One region of the Streptomyces sp. NPDC127177 genome, then DNA from elsewhere that is predicted to be linked to it. Evidence: riboswitches for the same ligand, from Rfam matches in the RefSeq annotation. Region 1 holds a riboswitch; each other region holds the start of a gene.
What was found. Region 1 has a riboswitch for cobalamin ahead of ACFVJX_RS25800 (cobalamin biosynthesis protein). Riboswitches for the same ligand answer to the same signal wherever they lie in the genome.

Region 1 (4,599 bases):
ATTGCCTGGGTAAATGGAACACATCACGCTGCTGCTCGCGATTGTGATCGTGACAGCTCTAGTGTTCGATTTCACGAACGGTTTCCACGACACCGCCAACGCGATGGCCACGACCATCTCGACCGGCGCACTCAAACCCAAGACAGCGGTGGCGATGTCCGCCGTTCTCAACCTCGTAGGCGCGTTCCTGTCGGTGGAGGTCGCCAAGACGATCTCCGGCGGGATCATCAATGAGAACGGCCTCAGAACCGAGGTCATCTTCGCGGCGCTCGTCGGCGCCATCCTGTGGAATCTGCTGACCTGGCTGGTCGGACTCCCCTCCAGCTCCTCGCACGCCCTCTTCGGCGGTCTGATCGGCGCAGCGGTGATGTCCGCCGGCTGGTCGTCGGTCAACGGCGGCACCGTCGTCACCAAGGTGCTGCTCCCCGCGGTCGCCGCCCCGGTCGTCGCCGGTCTGGCCGCGCTGCTGGCCACCAAGCTGACGTACCGGATCGGCGGGCAGGCCCGCGACGGCGCCCAGCAGAAGGCGACCGCCAAGGGCTACCGCGCCGGACAGATCGCCTCCGCCGGACTGGTCTCCCTCGCCCACGGCACGAACGACGCGCAGAAGACCATGGGCATCATCACGCTGGCCCTGGTCACCGGCGGGGTCCTCTCCCCCGGTTCCAACCCGCCCGTCTGGGTCATCGTCAGCGCCGGTATGGCCATCGCGCTCGGCACCTACCTGGGCGGCTGGCGCATCATCCGCACCATGGGCAGTGGCCTCACCGAGCTCAAGCCGCCGCAGGGCTTCGCCGCCCAGACCAGTGCGGCCACGGTCATCCTGGCCTCCTCCCACCTCGGCTTCTCCCTCTCCACCACCCAGTCCTGCTCCGGCGCGGTGATGGGCGCCGGCCTCGGCCGCCGGGGCGGAGTGGTCCGCTGGTCCACCGCCACCCGGATGTTCGTCGCCTGGGGCCTGACCCTGCCGGCCGCCGGACTGGTCGGCGCGGGGGCGGAGTACCTCACCAAGCAGGGCACCTGGGGTGTCGTGCTCGTCGCCGCGCTGCTCGTCGCGGGCTCCGGAGCGATCTGGATCCTGTCGCGCCGCAAGCCCGTCGGCCAGGACGACGTCGGCCCCACCGGCCAGGACGCGCCGATCGCCGAGCCCGCGGGCGTCGTCACCACCGCCATCGCGGCCGTCAGCCCGCCGCCCACCGCGGCCGCCCAGGCCCACGACCTCACGGCCACCATCCCGGCCCCGGCCGTGGCCGACCCCGCCCGACCCGCCACGGTGTAAGGACAGAACCCGAATGAACATCGACTGGGCAGCCCTCGGCACCGTGTTCGGCGTCTCTCTCGTCGCCACCGTCGCCCTGGTGGGCCTCTTCACCCTCGGCATCGCCGGCCTCTCCAGGCAGCCGGAACCGGCCGCGCAGGACGGCCGGGCCGGCGGGTCCCTGATGCTGGCCCGCGCGGGCGCGTACGTCTGCTTCGGGCTGTGCGCGGCGGCGGTCGCGTACGGCATCTACCTGATCGTCGCCTGACACCACAGCCCTTTCGACGATCCACCGCATCGGGCCGGACGCACCTCGGGTGCGCCCGGCCCGATGTGCGTCTCAGCACACTGCACCGTCGCAGGTCAACGGCAGGTTGACTGACGTTCGCGGAGCGTGGTGGACTGCCGGAGCCAATTACGGCGACAGCAGAGGAAGCCGGTGCGAATCCGGCGCGGTCCCGCCACTGTCACCGGGGAGCAGTCCCCCACCACCGGAAGTCACGGTCCACGCAAGCGGACTGGAAGACCGGGGGAACTGCGGATCCGGAAGCCAGGAGACTCTCGTCGCCGGTCACGTCGAACCAGGGCGCGGACCCTGAGTGAGGACATATCGCCATGCCCGGCCGCCGTGCGCCCGTTCCCGTGCCACTCCTTCCACGCACTGCCTGTACGAAGGTCCTTCGAGGCGCAACGGCCGGCTGAACCGTGCGTGCCGATCGCATCTTCGCGTACGGCGCCACGGCCGGTCTGATCGGCGATCTGCTGCTCGGTGATCCCCGCCGGGGACATCCGGTCGCCGCTTTCGGGCGGGCCGCGGCAGGCGTCGAACGCCGTCTGTGGCGCGACCACCGCGGGTGGGGCGCACTGCACACCCTGGTCTGCGCCGGAGGCGCCGCGGGGGGTGCCGCCCTGGCCGCCCGCGCGCTGCGCGGCCGTCCCGCCGCGTCCGTCGCCCTGACCGCCGCCGCCACCTGGTCCGTGGTCGGCGGTACGTCGCTGGGGCGCGAGGCGCGCGCCATCGGCGGGGCGCTCGCCGCCGGGGACGTCGAACTGGCCCGGGAGCGGCTGCCGCATCTGTGCGGCCGCGACCCGCAGTCCCTGGACGGGCCGGGGATCGCCCGCGCCGTCGTGGAGTCCGTCGCCGAGAACACCTCGGACGCCGTGGTCGGCGCACTGGTGTGGGGTGCGCTGGGCGGCGTGCCCGGACTGGTCGGCTTCCGGGCCGCCAACACCCTTGACGCCATGGTCGGCCACAGGTCGCCCCGCTACCTGCGCTACGGCTGGGCCTCGGCCCGCCTCGACGACCTCGCGGGCTGGCCCGGCGCCCGGCTGACGGCCGTGCTCGCCGTCGCCGCCGGAGGGCGCCCCGGGGGCGCGCTGCGGGCCTGGCGGGCGGACGCGGACAAGCACCCGAGCCCCAACGCCGGTCCCGTGGAAGCCTCTTTCGCGGGCGCCCTCGGCGTACGTCTCGGCGGGACCCTCGCCTACGGCGGCCGGGTCGAGCACCGCCCCGTGCTCAACGGGGAGACCGGCCGGGCCGTCGGGACCCGGGACATCGAACGTGCCGTACGGCTGTCGCGCCGGGTGGGCGTGCTGGCCCTCGGGGTCAGCGTGGCCGCCCGCCTGGGCGCGGGGCTCGCCGCACGACGGATCGCCCGCACGCGCCCAAAGGCGCCCCGCATCTCAGGACGGAGAGCGACATGAGCGGCGGACTGCTGGTCGCCGGGACCACATCGGACGCGGGCAAGAGCGTCGTCACCGCGGGCATCTGCCGCTGGCTGGTGCGCCGGGGCGTGAAGGTCGCGCCGTTCAAGGCGCAGAACATGTCCCTGAACTCCTTCGTCACCCGCGAGGGCGCCGAGATCGGCCGCGCCCAGGCCATGCAGGCCCAGGCCGCCCGGGTGGAGCCGACCGCGCTGATGAACCCGGTGCTGCTCAAGCCCGGCAGCGACCGCTCCAGCCAGGTCGTCCTGATGGGGCGTCCGGTCGGCGAGATGAGTGCGCGCGGCTACCACGGCGGCCGGCAGGAGACGCTGCTGTCCACCGTCGTGGACTGCCTGGAGCAGCTTCGGGGCACGTATGACGCGGTGATCTGCGAGGGGGCGGGCAGTCCGGCCGAGATCAACCTTCGGCGCACGGACATCGTGAACATGGGCATCGCACGGGCGGCACGCTTCCCGGTGGTGGTCGTCGGCGACATCGACCGAGGCGGGGTCTTCGCCTCTTTCTTCGGGACGACGGCGCTGCTCGCCGCCGAGGACCAGGCGCTGATCGCCGGATACCTGGTCAACAAGTTCCGCGGCGACGTGTCGCTGCTGGAGCCCGGCCTGGACATGCTGCTCGGTCTCACCGGACGGCCGACCTACGGTGTGCTGCCGTACGCCCATGGGCTCGGCATCGACGAGGAGGACGGCCTGCGGGTCTCGATGCGCGGCACCGTACGGGAGTCGGTCCTCGCTCCGCCGCACGGCGAGGACATCCTGCGCGTCGCCGTGTGCGCCGTGCCCCTGATGTCGAACTTCACCGACGTGGACGCGCTGGCCGCCGAACCGGGCGTCGTCGTGCGGTTCGTGGACCGCGCGGAGGAACTGCACGACGCCGACCTCGTCATCGTGCCCGGCACCCGCGGCACCGTGAAGGCGCTCGCCTGGCTGCGCGAACGCGGGCTCGCCGACGCACTGCTGCGGCGCGCCGCCGAAGGGCGCCCCGTCCTCGGCATCTGCGGCGGCTACCAGATCCTCGGCGAACACATCGAGGACGAGGTGGAGTCGCGCGCCGGACACGTCGACGGACTCGGACTGCTCCCCGTACGCGTCCGGTTCGACCGCGAGAAGACCCTCGCCCGGCCGGCCGGGGAGGCGCTCGGAGCCCCCGTCGACGGGTACGAGATCCACCACGGCGTCGCCGATGTACGCGGCGGCGAACCGTTCCTCACCGACGGCCGGGGCGGACGCCTCGACGGCTGCCGGTCCGGCGCCGTGTGGGGCACCCACTGGCACGGCTCGCTGGAGAGCGACACCTTCCGCCGCCGCTTTCTGACCGAGATCGCGCGCGCCGCCGGCCGGCGCTTCGTACCGGCCCCCGACACCTGTTTCGCCGAGCTGCGCGAGGAACAACTCGACCGCCTCGGCGACCTCGTCGAAGAACACGCGGACACCGATGCGCTGTGGCGACTCATCGAGTCGGGCGCACCGGCAGGCCTTCCCTTCATCGCCCCCGGAGCACCTGGAGCACTCGCATGAACGCCCCGCCGACCGCCCCGCTGAGCCCCGTGCTGCTGCTGTCGACCGCCGACACCGACCTGCTCGCCGCCCGCGCATCGGGCGCGCCCTTCCGCATCG
Region 2 (4,599 bases), on a different contig from region 1:
ACCAGTCGCCGTCGGCGGCGCCGTAGCCGTCGAGGCTGGAGAAGACGTCGAAGGTGTAGGTGGTGGACATGATGCTCTCCTTGAGCGCCGGGGGAGTCCCGCGCGGTTGACCGATTCTGTGAGTACAGACCGGCAACCGCGACGGAACTCATCGCCCAGGTGGGCCACCACCACTCTTTCGGATCAGTTGACGCCCGCGGAGAACTTCGTGACCGCCAGCCCCGCACCGTTCTCCCACGGCTCGAAGCCGGCCTGCACGCTGGTGAGGTACCACTCCGGCGTGGCCAGTCCCTCGGAGATGGCGCCGTTGACGAAGTCCTTGACGTCAAAGGTCAGCCCCGGCAGGGCGGAGGGGGCGACGTAGGAGACGACGTCGTTGCCGCCGTTGTTGCCCTTCCAGACGTCCCACGTCTGACCGGCGATCGTGGCCGTGCCCGTGCTGGAGCCGATCGGCTGGATGGGACCGACCTTGTTCAGCCAGATCATGATCTCCGTCTGGTTGACCCCGTCCGTCTTGGGCGCCGGGTCGAGCCAGATGTCGAAGGCGGCGTCGTAGACGGCCCCGTCGGTGTACTTGTACTCGATCTGGGTGGGCGCGCTGCCGATCGCGCTGACCTGCTTGGGCAGCGCCGTGCCCGGGGAGCAGACGGTGTAGTGGCAGCCGGTGAAGATCGACGGGTACGACTTCGGGGCGCCGCCCGTGGACACGGAACCGTCGGCGGTGGTGAGTTCGAACCCGTCGCCCACCTGGTTGACGCACTGCGGGTCACTGGTGCCCCAGGCGTTGTTCTGGACGATGTAGCCACCCGGGGTGGTGGCCGTGCCGAACTGCTCACAGGTCTGTGCGTCGGCACTGGCCGAGCCGGCCGTCGCCGCCATGCCGGTCGCCGAACCGGCGATCAGCACGAGGGCCGCGAGCAGTGGGCGGGCACGGTAGCTCCTGCGGCGCGTGGCATTCATGGGAGTTCCTTCCGTCAAGCAGGGGTGGGGGGAGGACCGTGGGGGTCCGTCATGCTATGGGAGCGCTCCCAAGCGCAAGGGCACCGTACGAAGTCCGCGACGCCCACGGCAAGGAGTCGTGCTCCAATGGCGCGAACTAGTCGTTGCGTCCGTGTCGGCGAACCTGTGGATTCCGTACGTACGGGGCGAGGGGCCTGCCCCATCGGCTCCCTTCCTCCGCCTCACCGCTGAGCCGTCGGCGTCTTTCGGCCAGGCGCGACTCCCGTCCCAGGTGCGCACCGACGGTGCACGAGGGGTGCCCCGGCCGGATGAATCCGACCGGGGCACCCGGATGGCCCGCGGCGGGCCGGTGTGTCCGCCGGTACGTCAGGCGGTGTTGTTGGCCAGGGCCAGCAGGCGGCTGGCGTCACCGCTGAACCGGTCGCGGTCCACGGCGCCGGAGATGCCGCCCACCGAGCCGGAGTCGGTGTACTGCCAGAAGGTCCAGTACGGGAAGCCCGCCGGAACGGAGGGGTTGGACGCGCTGGTCCAGTGCGCCACGAAGAGGGGGCTGCGGGCGGACATGCCGCTCCATCCGCCGGTGCAGGAACTCCACCAGCTGGCGCTGGTGTAGATGACTACGTCGCGGCCCGTCCGGGACTTGTACGTGTTGTAGAAGTCGAGGATCCACGACTGCATGGCGGCGGCCGTCTTGCCGTAGCAGCCGCCCTCCAGGTCGAGCATCCCGGGCAGCGTCAGATTGTCCCGGGACCACGCTCCGCCGTTACTGGCGAAGTAGTTGGCCTGCGTCGCCCCGGTGGAGAGGTTGGGGCGCGCGAAGTGGTAAGCGCCCCGGATCACCTTCGCGTTGTACGCGTTGACGTAGTTGGTGTTGAAAGTCGGGTCCTTGTAGGTGGTGGACTCCGTCGCCTTGATGTAGGCGAACTGGATTCCCGCCGCCTTCACCGACGCCCAGTTGATCGTCCCCTGGTAGTGCGACACGTCGACGCCTGCGAGCGTCGCCTTCGTCGACACGTCGTCCTCGGTGGTGGGCGACACCTGCCGCGTGTCCGCCTTGAAGCTCTCGCCGTCGGCGAGGTAACCGGCGCCCATGTAGCCGTCACCGAGGGGGATGTCGCCGCTTGCGCGTACGGGTTGTGCCGCTGCCGGGCCGGCCGACACGAACGGGACGAGCCCCATGGTCAGCCCGAGGATCCCGGCCACCATCATCTTGCGCAGTGCGGGTCTGGGGTTGTGGGTTCGAGTTAACAACGGGTTCCTCCTGGTGTGACGATGCGGACGATGGATCTACCCGCGTAGCGGAAGGGCCGGCGGCGAGCGCCGGTGCGGATCCGATACGCGAGGGATGGCGGTGCGAACGTTCCGTCAGCTGACCGTGCCGCACGAGGAGCATGTTGATGCGGACACGTCATGAGTGACGCACGGACCGGCTCGCCACGTAAAGGGGGCACCGGTGTACCTCTAAGGTCTAGACCGGTGGAGAAGTCGCTCAGCTGCGATTACGGCAGGTACCGGCCGAGAACTTTCTCCGTCGTGAAACTTCTTGCGGCAGAAGACGGCGGGTGTCGCCCCCGCTCGATGCCGTGGGCGGCCGGCTCCGGCTGCCGAGGCCGGTGGAGGGTGACCGGGCTCCGGCCCCCGTCACCCCGTGCGTCACAATGAGCCCACAAGGCGATGGGGACCAGGAAGCCGGTGCGATTCCGGCGCGGTCCCGCCACTGTGACCGGGGAGCGAATCTCCTGCACGCCACTGTCCGCGTCCGCGGGCGGGAAGGCGGAGGCGAGCGACGATCCGGGAGCCAGGAGACTGACCCGTCGCCGGTCTGACGTTCAGGGGCGAGGACACCCCGGAGAGGATCGACTGTGACGACGCATGCCCTCAGGACGGGCCCCGAGGACCGGCCGCAACCCGGCAGACGAGCCGTGCTGGCCGCCGGAGGGGCACTGGCGCTGGCAGCGTCCGGCCTGCTCACCGGCTGTGGCGGCGACACGAAGGACGGCGGGAGCGGCGACCGGTTCCGTGCCGCGTTCACGTCGGGTGGCTCCCAGGAGACCCTGGACCCGCACGTCGCCCCCAACTTCGTCGACCAGGCCCGCGCCAAGGCCCTCTACGACACGCTGGGCACGTACGCCGATGACATGTCGGTACGCGAACGGCTCGCGGAGTCCTGGGAGAGCGACGCCTCCGGTACCCGGTGGCGCGTGCGGCTGCGTGCGGCCCGCTTCCACGACGGGAAGCCGGTCACCGCCGAGGACGTCCTCTACAGCTACCGGCGCGCCGCGGACCCCGAGGTCGGTTCGCCCTCGCAGGTACTGCTGTCGGCCATCGACCTCACCGCGAGCCGGGCGGACAGTGAGCGGTCCGTCACCTTCGTGCTCAAGGCGCCGAACTTCGAGTTCCCCACCGTGTTCGCCGGACCCGGCACCGAGATAATCCCCGACGGTACGACGGACTTCCGCAAGCCCGTCGGTTCCGGCCCCTTCACCTACGTGTCGTTCACTCCCGGCGGCACCGCCCGCTACCGGCGGTGGGCGGACCACTGGGACGGCGCCCCGCACATCGCCGAGCTGGAGATCGTTCCCGCGAACGAGGAATCGGCCCGGCTCAACGCGCTGCTGTCGGGACAGGTGCACTACGCGGCCGACATGGCCGGGGCCTCCGTGGAGCGGCTGAAGAAGGACGGCTCGATCCGCCTGCTGACGGCCGCGCGCGCCACCGCCCAGCAGCTCCTGCTGCGTACCGGCCGCGCCCCGTTCGACGACCCGCGCCTGATACGTGCCGTGCAGCTGGGCATCGACCGGCCGGCCCTCGTCCGTATCGCCCTGGCCGGCCACGGTGAGGCCGGCAACGACCTGTTCGGTATGGGGCTGCGCGGCTATCCCGACGACATCGCGCCCCGCGAACGCGACATCGACGAGGCGCGCAAGCTGGTGCGGGCCGCCGGCGCGGACGGGGCGCACATCACGGTGGAGACCAGCGCGGTCGACGCCGCGTGGGAACCAGCGGCGGACCTGATGGCACGCCAGCTACGGGAGGTCGGGCTGAAGGTGACCGCCAACACCCGGGCAGCCAGCACCTACTTCAGCGAGATCAAGACCAAGGGCGTCGCCGCCTTCAACACCACCTCCACCCTGCCCGTCTCCGACTTCCTCCAGCAAAGAGTCCGCGGCGGCGCCGCCCGCAACCAGACCCAGTACGCCTCCAAGAAGTTCGACGCTCTGCTGGACCGCGCCCGCACCACCCGCGACGAGCAGGACCGGCTGGCCCTGCTCTCCCGGGCCCAGAAGATCGCCCGTGACGAGTCCGGGCTGCTCGTGTGGGCGTTCTCCGACGCCAACGACGCCATCGCGCGGTCGGTCAGCGGCCTGCGGGCGGCACCGCCCAACTCGCACGACTGGGCCCGCTTCGACCGGGTCCGCCTCGCCTGACGTGCGGGCCTACATCCTGTGGCGTTCCCTGCTGGCACTCCTGCAGTGCCTGGTGGTGCTGGTCGCCGTGTTCGCCGTCGGTGCGGCGCTGCCGGGGGACACCGCCGATGTGCTGCGGGGGGAGTTCGGAACGCCGCAACAAGTGGCTGCGCTACGGGAGCAGTTGGGGCTCGACGAGCCCGCCTGGATCCGCTTCGGACACTGGCTCGGC
Region 3 (4,599 bases), on a different contig from region 1:
TTGCTCGGGCTCGGCGCCAGGCCCGCCGATGTCGGCCAGAGCGGTGACGAGAGCTGGCACGTCCTGGCCGACCCGGAGGGCAACGAGTTCTGCCTGCTGCGCACCCGGGTCCGGCCCGTCTGACCACGGGGCCCGCGAGCCGGCGGGCCCGATCCCGGACCACTCACCCGTTCGGGTGAAGCCGGGTGCTGGGTATCGGCTGCCTCCTCACCCCTACCGCTGGGAGAGCGTGAACAGCCCGCCGTCCGGATCCTGCAGAGTGCGCGAGAAACCCTTCGGCGTCCAGGAGGCGGCTGAGGGCTCGGGCCTGCTGCCGCCCGCCTCGACCGCGGCGACAACCGCCCGCTCGACGTCGTCGACGGTGAAGTTCACGAGCCAGCGCGGTCGCAGGTGTGTCTGCGGGGACGTCTGCACGCCACCGCCACGCAGTGAGAGAACCGCTCGTCCGTCCCGTTCGACGACCACGTGGTCGTGCCGGTGCACGATGTCGAAGTCCGCTCCCGCGGCCCAGCCGAAGACCTCCCCGTAGAACACCGCGGCATCGAACACGTCACGGGTCTGCAGGTCGATACGGGCGGGGGCGCTGCCCTCGCCCGGCGACCAGGCCAGTGCGGGACCCTCCCAGAATCCGAACGTGGCCCCGTCCCGGTCCGCTGCCAGTCCGGCGCGGCCCTCGCCGAGCGCCATCGGCCCGACCGCCATGGTGGCGCCCCGGTCCCGGATTCGCGCCGCCGTCACGTCGGCGTCCCGCACCGCGAAGTACGGCGTCCACACCGAGGACGGGGAGAGCCCCGGCCGCTGGGCCCCGATCCCCGCCACGGGTTCACCCCCGGACGACGCGACGAGGAACTCACCGCCCAGGGAACTGGCCCGGAAGTCCCAGCCGAGCACCGCCGTGTAGAAGGTCCGGGCGGCGGACAGGTCACCGACCATCAGGTTGACCCAGCACGGGAGGCCCGGGACAGGTACGACCTGATCCGCAGCGGACGTAGACATCAGTTCTCCTTCGCGGCCTTCGCCGCGTCGTGTCGTGGGTGTCAGCCGGACGGTTCGTCGGGAACCGGGTGCTCGGGGTGGTGGCCCGGATGCGGGGAGCCCCGCCGGCCGGTGCCGGCCTCGTCCGTGTCGGGAATCTTCGAATCGGGCTTCTCGTCGGCGTCCGGCCGAGCCGAGCCACCGACCACGTCCCAGGGGTCCTCGTCCTCGGCGGCCTGCTGGTCGGGCGGGTCCCTCGGAATCGGGTCCGCACTGTCCTCGGGGTCTCTCGGCTGAGGTTCCTTCACGGTGTTCTCGCTTCCTCCGGCGGGGTGGGTGCCCGGTGCGCGTACCCGGGCGGCCGGCGATGATGCGCGGCCCCTCGCGGAACCGGACGGTCACTGATCAGCGGCTGCGGCGGCCCGGGGGCAATACATTCGTCCCACAGGAGCGCGGATCACGCTCTTCGAGCGAGCGTCCCGCGTACCCGCCGGACCGCGGCGTGGGGGCGGGCTCCGGCCAGGCCGTGACACCGACCCGTGTCTCATTTCACGTTCCGGAATGTGAACGGCGGTGCCCGGGGCGTGGACGACCCTCTAGTCTGGCCCGTGCAGCTGGTTCGCCCTGTCCGCCAGGCAGGCGCGTCGCAAGAGGGAACCCGGTGTGATTCCGGGACTGCCCCGCAGCGGTGAGTGGGAACGACCGCCGTCATACGCACTGGATCCGGTCGGATCTGGGAAGCGACGGCCAGTAGGTGTCCGCCTCGGCGGACCTGCCCGCGAGTCCGAAGACCTGCCCGTTGCCCGCACGCGACCCACTCGTGTGCGGAGATCCCGGTGACCTCGTGGGCGGGTCGGCGTGCATACCGTACGGAGGACCGCGCCGAGGGCGCGGCCGGGATCCGTCCGGTTCGTCACCCCTTCGCGTCCGCGTCCCGTCCCGGGATGTTCAGGAGTCATCTCGCGAAGGAGAGTTCCGTGACAGCGAAGCCCGCAGCCGCGGCAGCACGAGCCACCGTGTACGGCTACCCCCGCCAGGGCCCGAACCGGGAACTGAAGAAGGCCATCGAGGGCTACTGGAAGGGCCGTGTCACCGCCGACGCCCTCCGGGAGACGGCGGCCGGTCTGCGCCGCTCCAACTGGCGGCGGCTGGCGGACGCCGGGGTCCACGAGGTACCGACCGGCGACTTCTCGTACTACGACCACGTCCTGGACACCAGCGTCATGGTCGGCGCGGTCCCCCTGCGACACCGTGCGGCCGTCGGAACCGACGCGCTGGACGGCTACTTCGCGATGGCCCGCGGCACGCAGGACGTGGCGCCGCTGGAGATGACCAAGTGGTTCGACACCAACTACCACTACCTCGTCCCCGAGCTCGGTCCTGACACCGTCTTCACCGCCGACTCCACCAAGCAGGTCAACGAGCTCGGCGAAGCCCTCGCGCTCGGGCACACCGCCCGGCCGGTGCTCGTCGGCCCCGTCACCTACCTGCTGCTGGCCAAGCCCGCGCCGGGAGTGCCGGCCGACTTCGCACCGCTCACCCTGCTGGACCGGCTGCTGCCGGTGTACGCGGAGGTACTCGCCGATCTGCGCGCCGCAGGCGCCGAATGGGTGCAGATCGACGAGCCCGCGCTCGTCCAGGACCGCACCCCGGCCGAACTGAACGCCGCCACCCGCGCCTACCGTGACCTCGGCTCCCTGACGGACCGTCCGCGGCTCCTCGTCGCCTCCTACTTCGACCGGCTCGGCGATGCCCTGTCCGTCCTGGCGAAGGCCCCTGTCGAGGGGCTTGCCCTGGACTTCACGGACGCGGCGGCCGCCAATCTCGAGGACCTCGCCGCCGCCGGCGGGCTGCCCGGCAAGCGGCTCGTCGCGGGCGTCGTCAACGGCCGCAACATCTGGATCAACGACTACGAGAAGTCCCTCTCCACTCTCGCCACCCTGCTCGGCCTCGCCGACCGGGTCGACGTGGCCGCGTCCTGCTCCCTGCTGCACGTGCCCCTCGACGCGGCGGCCGAGAGGGACATCGACCCCCAGGTCCTGCGCTGGCTCGCCTTCGCCGAACAGAAGACGGCGGAGGTCGTCACCCTGGCCAGGGGGCTGGCCCGGGGCACCGACGCCGTCACAGCGGAGATCGCCGCCAACCGCGCCGACCTCGCCTCCCGCAGGAACTCCCCCCTCACCCGCGACCCCGCTGTCCGGGCCAGGACTGCGGCCGTCACCGACGCCGACGGCCGTCGCTCCCAGCCGTACACCGAACGGGCCGCCGCGCAGCGGGCCCATCTCGGGCTGCCGCTGCTGCCCACGACCACCATCGGCTCGTTCCCGCAGACCCCTGAGCTGCGCACGGCCCGCGCGGACCTGCGGGCGGGCCGCATCGACACGGCCGGTTACGAGGAACGGATCAGGGCCGAGATCGGCGAGGTCATCTCCTTCCAGGAGAAGACCGGCATCGACGTCCTGGTGCACGGCGAGCCCGAACGCAACGACATGGTGCAGTACTTCGCGGAGCAGCTCACCGGCTACCTCGCCACCCAGCACGGCTGGGTCCAGTCCTACGGCACCCGCTACGTCCGCCCGCCGGTGCTCGCGGGAGACATCTCCCGCCCCGGGCCGATGACGGTGCGCTGGACCTCGTACGCCCAGTCGCTCACCGGCCGTCCCGTCAAGGGCATGCTGACCGGGCCCGTCACGATGCTGGCCTGGTCCTTCGTCCGGGACGACCAGCCCCTCGGCGACACCGCCCGGCAGGTCGCCCTGGCGCTGCGTGACGAGGTCGACGACCTCGAGGCGGCGGGGACTTCGGTCATCCAGGTCGACGAGCCCGCCCTGCGCGAGACGCTGCCCCTGCGCGCGGCGGACCGCGCCTCGTACCTGGACTGGGCCACCGAGGCATTCCGCCTCTCGACCAGCGGTGTGCGCCCGGACACCCAGATCCACACCCACATGTGCTACGCCGAGTTCGGCGACATCGTCCAGGCCATCGACGATCTCGACGCCGACGTGATCAGCCTGGAGGCCGCCCGCTCCCACATGCAGGTCGCCCGCGAACTCGCCGCGCACGGCTACCCGCGCGAAGCCGGACCCGGCGTGTACGACATCCACTCCCCGCGGGTGCCCGGTGCCGACGAGGCGGCCGCGCTGCTCCGCACGGGGCTGGAGGCGATTCCCGCCGAACGCCTGTGGGTCAACCCCGACTGCGGTCTGAAGACCCGCGGCTGGCCCGAGACCAGGGCGTCCCTGGAGAACCTGGTGGCCGCGGCCCGTACCGTCCGAGGTGAGCTGCCCACCTCCTGACCGAGAAGTGCCGGGCGGCCGGGGCGTGTTGTTCGCCCCGGCCGCCCGGACTCACCTGACGTCGGGGGCGGGGGGCGCTGACGGGGCGAACCGGACCGGGGCCTGGAAGCGGGCGCGGCGGGCTGCCCGGCGGAACGTGGTGAGCACGGCCGGGCCGGCCAGCATGATGCAGACGAAGTTGGTGACGGCCCGGCCGGTGTCCCACCCGAGCGAGGTGGCGAGGTCGAAGGCGAGGTAGCGGTGCCACTGCTCCGTGAACGGCAGGCCCGGCAGATAGGCGATGGAACTGTTCGGGTCGAGGGAGAACGGCCAGAAGGACAGGTTCAGC

Region 2: another riboswitch for cobalamin. It lies ahead of ACFVJX_RS06020 (ABC transporter substrate-binding protein); the one in region 1 lies ahead of ACFVJX_RS25800 (cobalamin biosynthesis protein).
Region 3: another riboswitch for cobalamin. It lies ahead of metE (5-methyltetrahydropteroyltriglutamate--homocysteine S-methyltransferase); the one in region 1 lies ahead of ACFVJX_RS25800 (cobalamin biosynthesis protein).

Annotation. Positions count from the first base shown of each region.
Region 1 is NZ_JBHXUW010000046.1:17,670-22,268, reverse strand. It holds gene ACFVJX_RS25810 (anion permease) at 14-1,279, shown strand; gene ACFVJX_RS25805 (hypothetical protein) at 1,293-1,526, shown strand; cobalamin riboswitch at 1,687-1,819, shown strand; gene ACFVJX_RS25800 (cobalamin biosynthesis protein) at 1,964-2,962, shown strand; gene ACFVJX_RS25795 (cobyric acid synthase) at 2,959-4,500, shown strand; gene cobN (cobaltochelatase subunit CobN) at 4,497-4,599, shown strand, end outside.
Region 2 is NZ_JBHXUW010000005.1:151,580-156,178, reverse strand. It holds gene ACFVJX_RS06035 (dihydrofolate reductase family protein) at 1-70, opposite strand, end outside; gene ACFVJX_RS06030 (glycoside hydrolase) at 184-960, opposite strand; gene ACFVJX_RS06025 (GH25 family lysozyme) at 1,327-2,166, opposite strand; cobalamin riboswitch at 2,604-2,790, shown strand; gene ACFVJX_RS06020 (ABC transporter substrate-binding protein) at 2,823-4,388, shown strand; gene ACFVJX_RS06015 (ABC transporter permease) at 4,390-4,599, shown strand, end outside.
Region 3 is NZ_JBHXUW010000009.1:86,529-91,127, reverse strand. It holds gene ACFVJX_RS08780 (VOC family protein) at 1-123, shown strand, start outside; gene ACFVJX_RS08775 (VOC family protein) at 214-996, opposite strand; gene ACFVJX_RS08770 (hypothetical protein) at 1,038-1,283, opposite strand; cobalamin riboswitch at 1,574-1,790, shown strand; gene metE (5-methyltetrahydropteroyltriglutamate--homocysteine S-methyltransferase) at 1,953-4,271, shown strand; gene ACFVJX_RS08760 (ECF transporter S component) at 4,323-4,599, opposite strand, start outside.